DNA from 3 places in the Photobacterium kagoshimensis genome. Region 1 is predicted to be linked to each of the others. Evidence: predicted binding sites of a transcription regulator. Region 1 holds the regulator's gene; each other region holds the start of a gene.
The links. The regulator PurR, encoded in region 1, represses purine synthesis genes. The targets are predictions, from matches to a motif close to TNANGNAAACGTTTNCNTNA.
Positions count from the first base shown of each region.

Region 1 (2,279 bases):
TCGTAAATAGCAGAAAAGCGTTTACTCTATGCTGGGGAAAATGTGATGTTGCTTCAATTATTACTGCTTTATGAAGAGAGAATATTCAGGGATTAAATAAATCATTGGGTAAATGAAGCAAACTTATTTCAAATCTAAAAGTAATTTTATTGTTACATATTAAATATTTATGTAAAAAAGGAGGGTTTAGCGTGGCGGGAATGAATAAAAAAAGCCGACGATATGGGGTCGTCGGCTATTCAATGTTTATGCGTAAAGCGAATAGTTAGTTAAGCTTATGAACCGATTTACGTACAACTAATTCAGGTGACATTTCAAAAACACGGTTTTCGTGCTTTTTATCTTTCACGCGTTCCATCAAGATTTCAATCGCTGTTTTACCTAAACGGCGTTTAGGCTGGTGGATTGTCGTTAACGGTGGCGAGAAGAAAGGTGCTAGCTCGATGTTATCGTAACCAATGATAGATATATCTTCAGGAACACGAACGCCATTCTGAACGAAAGTACTGATCATCGCCATGGCCATAATGTCGTTAAAACAGAAAATAGCCGTTGGACGTTCTTTCATCGCAATGAATTGCTCAGCGGCTTTCACGGCCGTTTCACACTCGAAGTCACCTTCGATAATCCAATCTTCATTAACGGTTAGGTTTGCTTCGTCCATCGCTTTTTGGAAGCCTTTTAAGCGCTCACGACAGGTTGATTTTTCATTGTGACCTGATAAACAGCCAATTTTAGTGTGGCCGTTTTCAATAAAGTGCTTGATTGCGATATAGCCACCAATGGCTGCGTTGTCTTGAATTTTATCCGTGTGTGGACTTTCAGGACCCCAATCCATCACAACCATAGGTAGGTCATTTTGACGTTCTAATAGGTCTAATAGACGTTGATCAAGGTCCGAACACATCACCATTAGGCCATCAACGCGTTTTTCGGCGAGCATGCGCAGGTAATCGCGTTGCTTAGATAGGTTACCTTCAGTGTTACACAGGATAAGTGTGTAGCCTTCTTTGTAGCAGTATTCTTCTACGCCATGTACAACCTCAGCAAAAAAGGGGTTGGTTGACTTGGTGACCAACATACCAATTGTGCGGGTAGTGTTACATTTTAGGCTGCGAGCAACAGCGCTTGGTGCATAGTTAAGTTCATCAACGGCTGCTAACACTTTTTTTTGTGTTGCTTCTGCTACGAAGCGTGTTTTATTAATCACGTGCGAGACTGTTGTTGTTGAAACTCCAGCCATACGTGCAACATCTTTAATCGTTGCCATAGTTATTCTTCTAATAATTGCAATAAAGAGGATCTTTTTAAGCTATACATAGCGCCAACTCTTTCATTTCGAGTGCTGTATGTCGCTAGAGACCTTGTATAAACGTTAAAAGCCGCTTCTCAGATGAGCGGCTTTTATGGATTTGGTAGCGTTACATTGTTAATCGCTTGCGTTCACATTTTACTGAGTGTAGCGCACAGTGCAACGTTTCTGTCTATCAAGATGGCAATACTTGATAAACATCAACAATAATAATGTAAATTGCGTAAAATTTGATGCATCAGTATGCATTTATTTGTGCATTGTAAGGATTACATAACGAGCGACTATAGAATAACTGGGTGTTGAAGTGTAGGGTGCTTGGTCATCGTGACAGGCCAGCCATAGATTCGCTCAATATTCTGAGAATCTAATGCATGCCAAGCATCGCCATCAGCCTGTATCTTTCCATTTTTTACAATAACTAAGCGGTCTGCATATTGTGCAGCAAGGTTTAGATCATGCAATACGACGATAACAGCTGCTCCTGCTTTAGCCATATGTTGTGCGAGTTGTAATGTTTTATGTTGATGCGCTAAATCAAGTGCTGATGTTGGTTCATCGAGCATCAAAATAGCATTTTCTTTCGCTTCGCTAAGCTGAGTAAGCACGCGGGCAAAATGAACCCGTTGTTTTTCGCCACCAGACAAAGAAGGGTACAGCCGATTTGAAAGGGCTGTCACTTCGGTTTTTTGCATCATAGTAGCAGCTGTTTTAGTCGCATCAGCACGCGTTAGATCAAGTGGTAATGCACCAAGCTCCGCAACTTCTTGAGCAGTAAACGCAAAGCTTAAACTACTATGCTGGGGCAAAACGGCTAAATACTTGGCAAGATCTTTTGCTGACCATTGATGGTGGGTTTTGCCATGAATCAGAATCTCACCGCCTGCCTCTAACTCGCCGCACAGCACTTTAAGTAGGGTACTTTTCCCTGCACCATTAGGACCAAGTAGTGCAGTGACTTCGCCAT
Region 1 covers NZ_JAKJSO010000018.1:45,388-47,666, reverse strand. The annotation lists gene purR (HTH-type transcriptional repressor PurR) at 266-1,270, opposite strand; gene L4C35_RS17060 (heme ABC transporter ATP-binding protein) at 1,597-2,279, opposite strand, start outside.

Region 2 (2,279 bases), on a different contig from region 1:
ATGTGTGTGGAACAAGGCCAAGCAAAGAACACCTATGGGACAGGCTGTTTCTTGCTGATGAATACAGGCAAAGAAAAAGTAACCTCGCACAATGGTCTACTGACAACGCTCGCCTGCGGACCGAAAGGCGATGTGGCTTACGCATTGGAAGGGGCGGTCTTTATGGGCGGTGCATCGGTGCAGTGGCTACGTGATGAAGTGAAACTTCTGAGCGATGCTAGCGACTCTGAATACTTTGCAGAGAAAGTGGGCAGTGCAAATGGCGTGTACGTAGTACCAGCCTTCACAGGATTAGGCGCCCCTTACTGGGACCCGTATGCGCGTGGTGCGATTGTGGGTCTAACACGTGGTGTTAACTCAAACCACATCATTCGTGCCACACTAGAAAGTGTGGCCTACCAAACTCGTGACGTACTGGATGCGATGCAGGCGGATTCAGGCATCAAGCTCGCAAGCCTACGTGTTGATGGCGGTGCCGTTGCTAACAACTTCTTGATGCAGTTCCAATCAGACATCCTTAACACTGAAGTACACCGCCCTGTCGTCACCGAAGTCACAGCGCTGGGTGCAGCTTACCTTGCTGGCCTTGCGGTGGGTTTCTGGGACAGTATCGATGAGCTACAAGACAAAGCGGTACTCGATCGTAACTTCTCACCTTGCGCCAACGACAAAAAACGTGATCGCCGCTACCGTGGCTGGCAACGTGCGGTGGAATGTGCCAAAGGCTGGGCTATCGACGAAGATTATGACGACGAATAATCCTCAGTGATCACGCCCCCTCTTTAAAGGTTCCCCCTCAAAAAAGGTCTGCACACGCAGACCTTTTCTTTTCCTAAATCTTTATTTTCTCGTCCACTACAGACGCATGCTGCAAAGGTTAAGCAATTAAACTGTGCCACAAGATCGGCACCACGATGATCGCTATCAGTAAAATTAACAAGCCATACTCAAGCCGCAGTAATTGATTGTGGGCTCGGTGTTGCTGGCGCTTATTCAATTGTTGGTTTTCTTGCTCTACCTCGCGGCGAAAGCGCTTAATCAACCTATGCATCGTATCTCTCTATTTCTGTTATATTTTTATGCTGATATTTTGACCTAAAGCCATATTTATTATCGTGATCTTTTTCACGCCTACTACTTGATAGTGCACAGAATTAAATTAACGCAAACGTTTCACTCAAGCTGTGATAAAATCCCCGCCAGTTCAAAAGCCCACTGATTTCTATTTCCGGAGTAACCATGAAACGCGATTTAGCGATGGCATTTTCCCGTGTCACTGAAGGTGCCGCACTGGCTGGCTACAAATGGCTTGGCCGTGGTGACAAAAACGCTGCCGATGGCGCAGCAGTTGAAGTTATGCGTACCCTTCTTAATCAAACTGAGATTGAAGGTGAAATCGTTATTGGTGAAGGTGAGATCGATGAAGCACCTATGCTCTACATTGGTGAAAAAGTCGGTTTAGGTGGTGATGCTGTCGATATCGCCGTTGACCCAATCGAAGGCACTCGCATGACAGCCATGGGTCAAAACAACGCATTAGCAGTGCTTGCTGCGGGCGAAAAAGGCACGTTCCTAAAAGCGCCTGACATGTACATGGAAAAACTGGTTGTTGGCCCTGGCGCGAAAGGCGCGATTGATCTTGATAAGCCACTAGCAGAAAACCTAGAGAACATTGCTGCGGCATTAGGTAAAACACTGGATTCATTAGTTGTCACTACGCTGGCTAAGCCTCGTCATGATCAAGTGATTGCCGACATGCAAGCTATGGGTGTCCGCGTTTTCGCTTTCCCTGATGGCGACGTAGCAGCTTCAATCCTAACTTGTATGCCAGACAGCGAAGTTGATGTGATGTACTGCATTGGTGGTGCACCTGAAGGGGTTGTTTCAGCCGCTGCTATCCGCGCGCTGGGTGGTGACATGCACGGTCGCTTGATCCCACGTCATCAAGTGAAAGAAGACAACGAAGAAAATCGTCGTCTTGGTCAAATTGAAATTGACCGTTGTGGTGAAATGGGTATCGAGCCGAACAAGTTACTGCGTATGGAAGACATGGCGCAAAGCGACAACGTGATTTTCGCTGGCACAGGTATCACCAAAGGTGATCTACTTGAAGGCATCAGCCGTCAAGGTGATATGGCAACCACAGAAACCCTATTGATCCGTGGTAAGTGCCGTACCATTCGCCGTATTAAATCAACGCACTACCTATCACGTAAAGACGATGCGATTAAAGGTCACATCATCTAAGTCGATTATGGGGTTACCCCAATCATCAAAGC
Region 2 covers NZ_JAKJSO010000012.1:195,253-197,531, forward strand. The annotation lists gene glpK (glycerol kinase GlpK) at 1-759, shown strand, start outside; gene L4C35_RS10280 (hypothetical protein) at 878-1,051, opposite strand; gene glpX (class II fructose-bisphosphatase) at 1,240-2,247, shown strand.
Region 2: glpX (class II fructose-bisphosphatase) is a predicted target of PurR. The motif match lies at 1,161-1,180, and genes of this name have one in related genera.

Region 3 (2,279 bases), on a different contig from region 1:
GGTTAATCGCGACCACCACAGGCACACCGTATTTTGCTGCATTACGAATGTGCCATTTTAGGTTATCAAACCCTGCAATGAGTGCTTTTTCATCGGTTTCGAAAATGGCATCAGGCAGTGCTTGGCCTGGACGTAAATCGTATAAGCCCGAGTTCGCTTTTAAACCGCGAAGTGTTGCGACTACCACAGCACAGTCGGCTCCGCGCCCCGCTTGTTGAGCCTTGATATTACAAGCCTTTTCAAAGCCCATATCAGAACCAAACCCACCTTCTGTAACTGTGAAATCACTCAGTTTCAGGGCAATACGATCGGCAATGATCGATGAGTTACCATGGGCAATATTGGCAAATGGCCCAGCATGGATCAGGGTTGGAACACCTTCAAGCGTTTGCATCAGTGTTGGTTCAATGGCTTCACACATAGTGACAGCCATTGCGCCTGCAACTTGCAGGTCTTCGGTTGTTACAGGTTGGCCATCAAGGTTGTATGCCACCACAATGCGACCAATGCGCTGGCGCATATCGGCAAGATCGGTAGAAAGCGCCAAAATAGCCATTAGCTCAGAAGCGGCAGAAATATCGAAACCATCTTCACGTTCGAGGCCGTTAATGGTTTTGCCTTCTTCGTTTTTACCCACAGTGATCATACGCAGCGCGCGGTCGTTATGATCCATTACGCGACGCCAAACAATACGGTTACGATCGATACGCAGTGCAGGCAGGCCAGTTTTTTCGTTAAATGCTTCGAAGCCATGGCGATCTTCATGGAATACACGTGCATCAATCGCAGCAGAAGCCAAATTATGTGCTGCGGTTACGGCATGGATGTCGCCAGTAAGGTGCAGATTGAGCTTCTCCATTGGAGCGACTTGCGCATAACCACCGCCCGCAGCCCCGCCTTTCACGCCAAATACAGGGCCCATTGAAGGCTGGCGAATACAGGCGATGACACGTTGACCTATTTTGGCTAAGCCTTGCGATAGACCAATGGTTGTTACTGTCTTACCTTCGCCTAGTGGCGTTGGTGTAATCGCAGTAACAAGAATTTGTTTACCATCAGGTGTGTCAGCAAGACGTTTGAGAATAGACGGTTTGACCTTGGCTTTTAACGTCCCTTGAGGCGTTAAATCTTGCGGTTCAATTCCCGCATTAAGCGCGATTTGGTCAATAGGAGTGAGTGCGGTGTCGCGGCAAATTTGAATGTCGCTTTTCATGTGGGCTCATACCTTTATAAACAATGGGGAAGCACTGCTTTGAGCTGCTCTGGCAGGTCACGCAATCGTTTGCGGTGGCTTTATACCACAATTTTATCACGGTTATATAGTTTTATTCCGATATATCTGTTGTTGATTTGTTGATGTTTATAACACTATGAAAACCTCAATTCCGAGAACTAGCTAAAAGTCTTTGAATTAATGACGTTGTCTGTTGTTTCGATTTTGTTAATTGTGTGATTAGTAGCAAAACTAATTTTATTGTGGTGGAATAACTACCCAGAATAGGGTCGGTAGCTCCTATGATAATGGCCGTTGTAGCCCTCTGCGCTCCCTTTTATTGACTATGAATATGGTAAGCTGATCACAAGGGGAGTCTCTCCTCATCAGCGGTCGTAGTAGGTCTGCGACGAAATGCTTTAAAATAATGCTATCAGCTATGTAGGCAGTGATGTGTTTATACGCTTCGTAGCCACAATAATCAGCACTATATTCAAATCACGAAAGGAATGCGCAATGCTTAATTTTACCTTCCACAACCCGACTAAGATTTTCTTTGGTGAAAACCAAATTGCCGCAATCGCCAAGCAGATCCCGACAGATGCTAAAGTCTTAGTGACTTACGGTGGTGGCTCTATTAAAGCGAATGGAGTGTACGATCAAGTAAGTAGTGCACTAAAAGATCACCAATGGAGCGAGTTCTCTGGTATTGAACCGAACCCACAATTCGATACATTGATGAAAGCCGTTGCGCAAATTAAAGAAGAAGACATTACTTATTTACTGGCTGTCGGTGGTGGTTCTGTTGTTGATGGCACGAAATTTATTGCAGCCGCTGCACGTTTTGAAGGTGAGCAACCGTGGGATATTCTGGCGCAGCATGCCAAAGTAACAGATGCGGTACCTATGGCTTGTGTGTTGACCTTACCTGCGACAGGTTCGGAGAGCAACACGGGCGCGGTGATCACACGTGGCACCACTAAGCTGGCATTTATGTCGCCTCATGTTCAGCCTTTGTTTGCGGTTCTTGACCCTAAAGTAACCTTAAGCTTATCTGAGCGCCAAG
Region 3 covers NZ_JAKJSO010000009.1:60,396-62,674, forward strand. The annotation lists gene L4C35_RS03655 (formate--tetrahydrofolate ligase) at 1-1,213, opposite strand, end outside; gene L4C35_RS03660 (iron-containing alcohol dehydrogenase) at 1,730-2,279, shown strand, end outside.
Region 3: L4C35_RS03655 (formate--tetrahydrofolate ligase) is a predicted target of PurR. The motif match lies at 1,271-1,290, and genes of this name have one in related genera.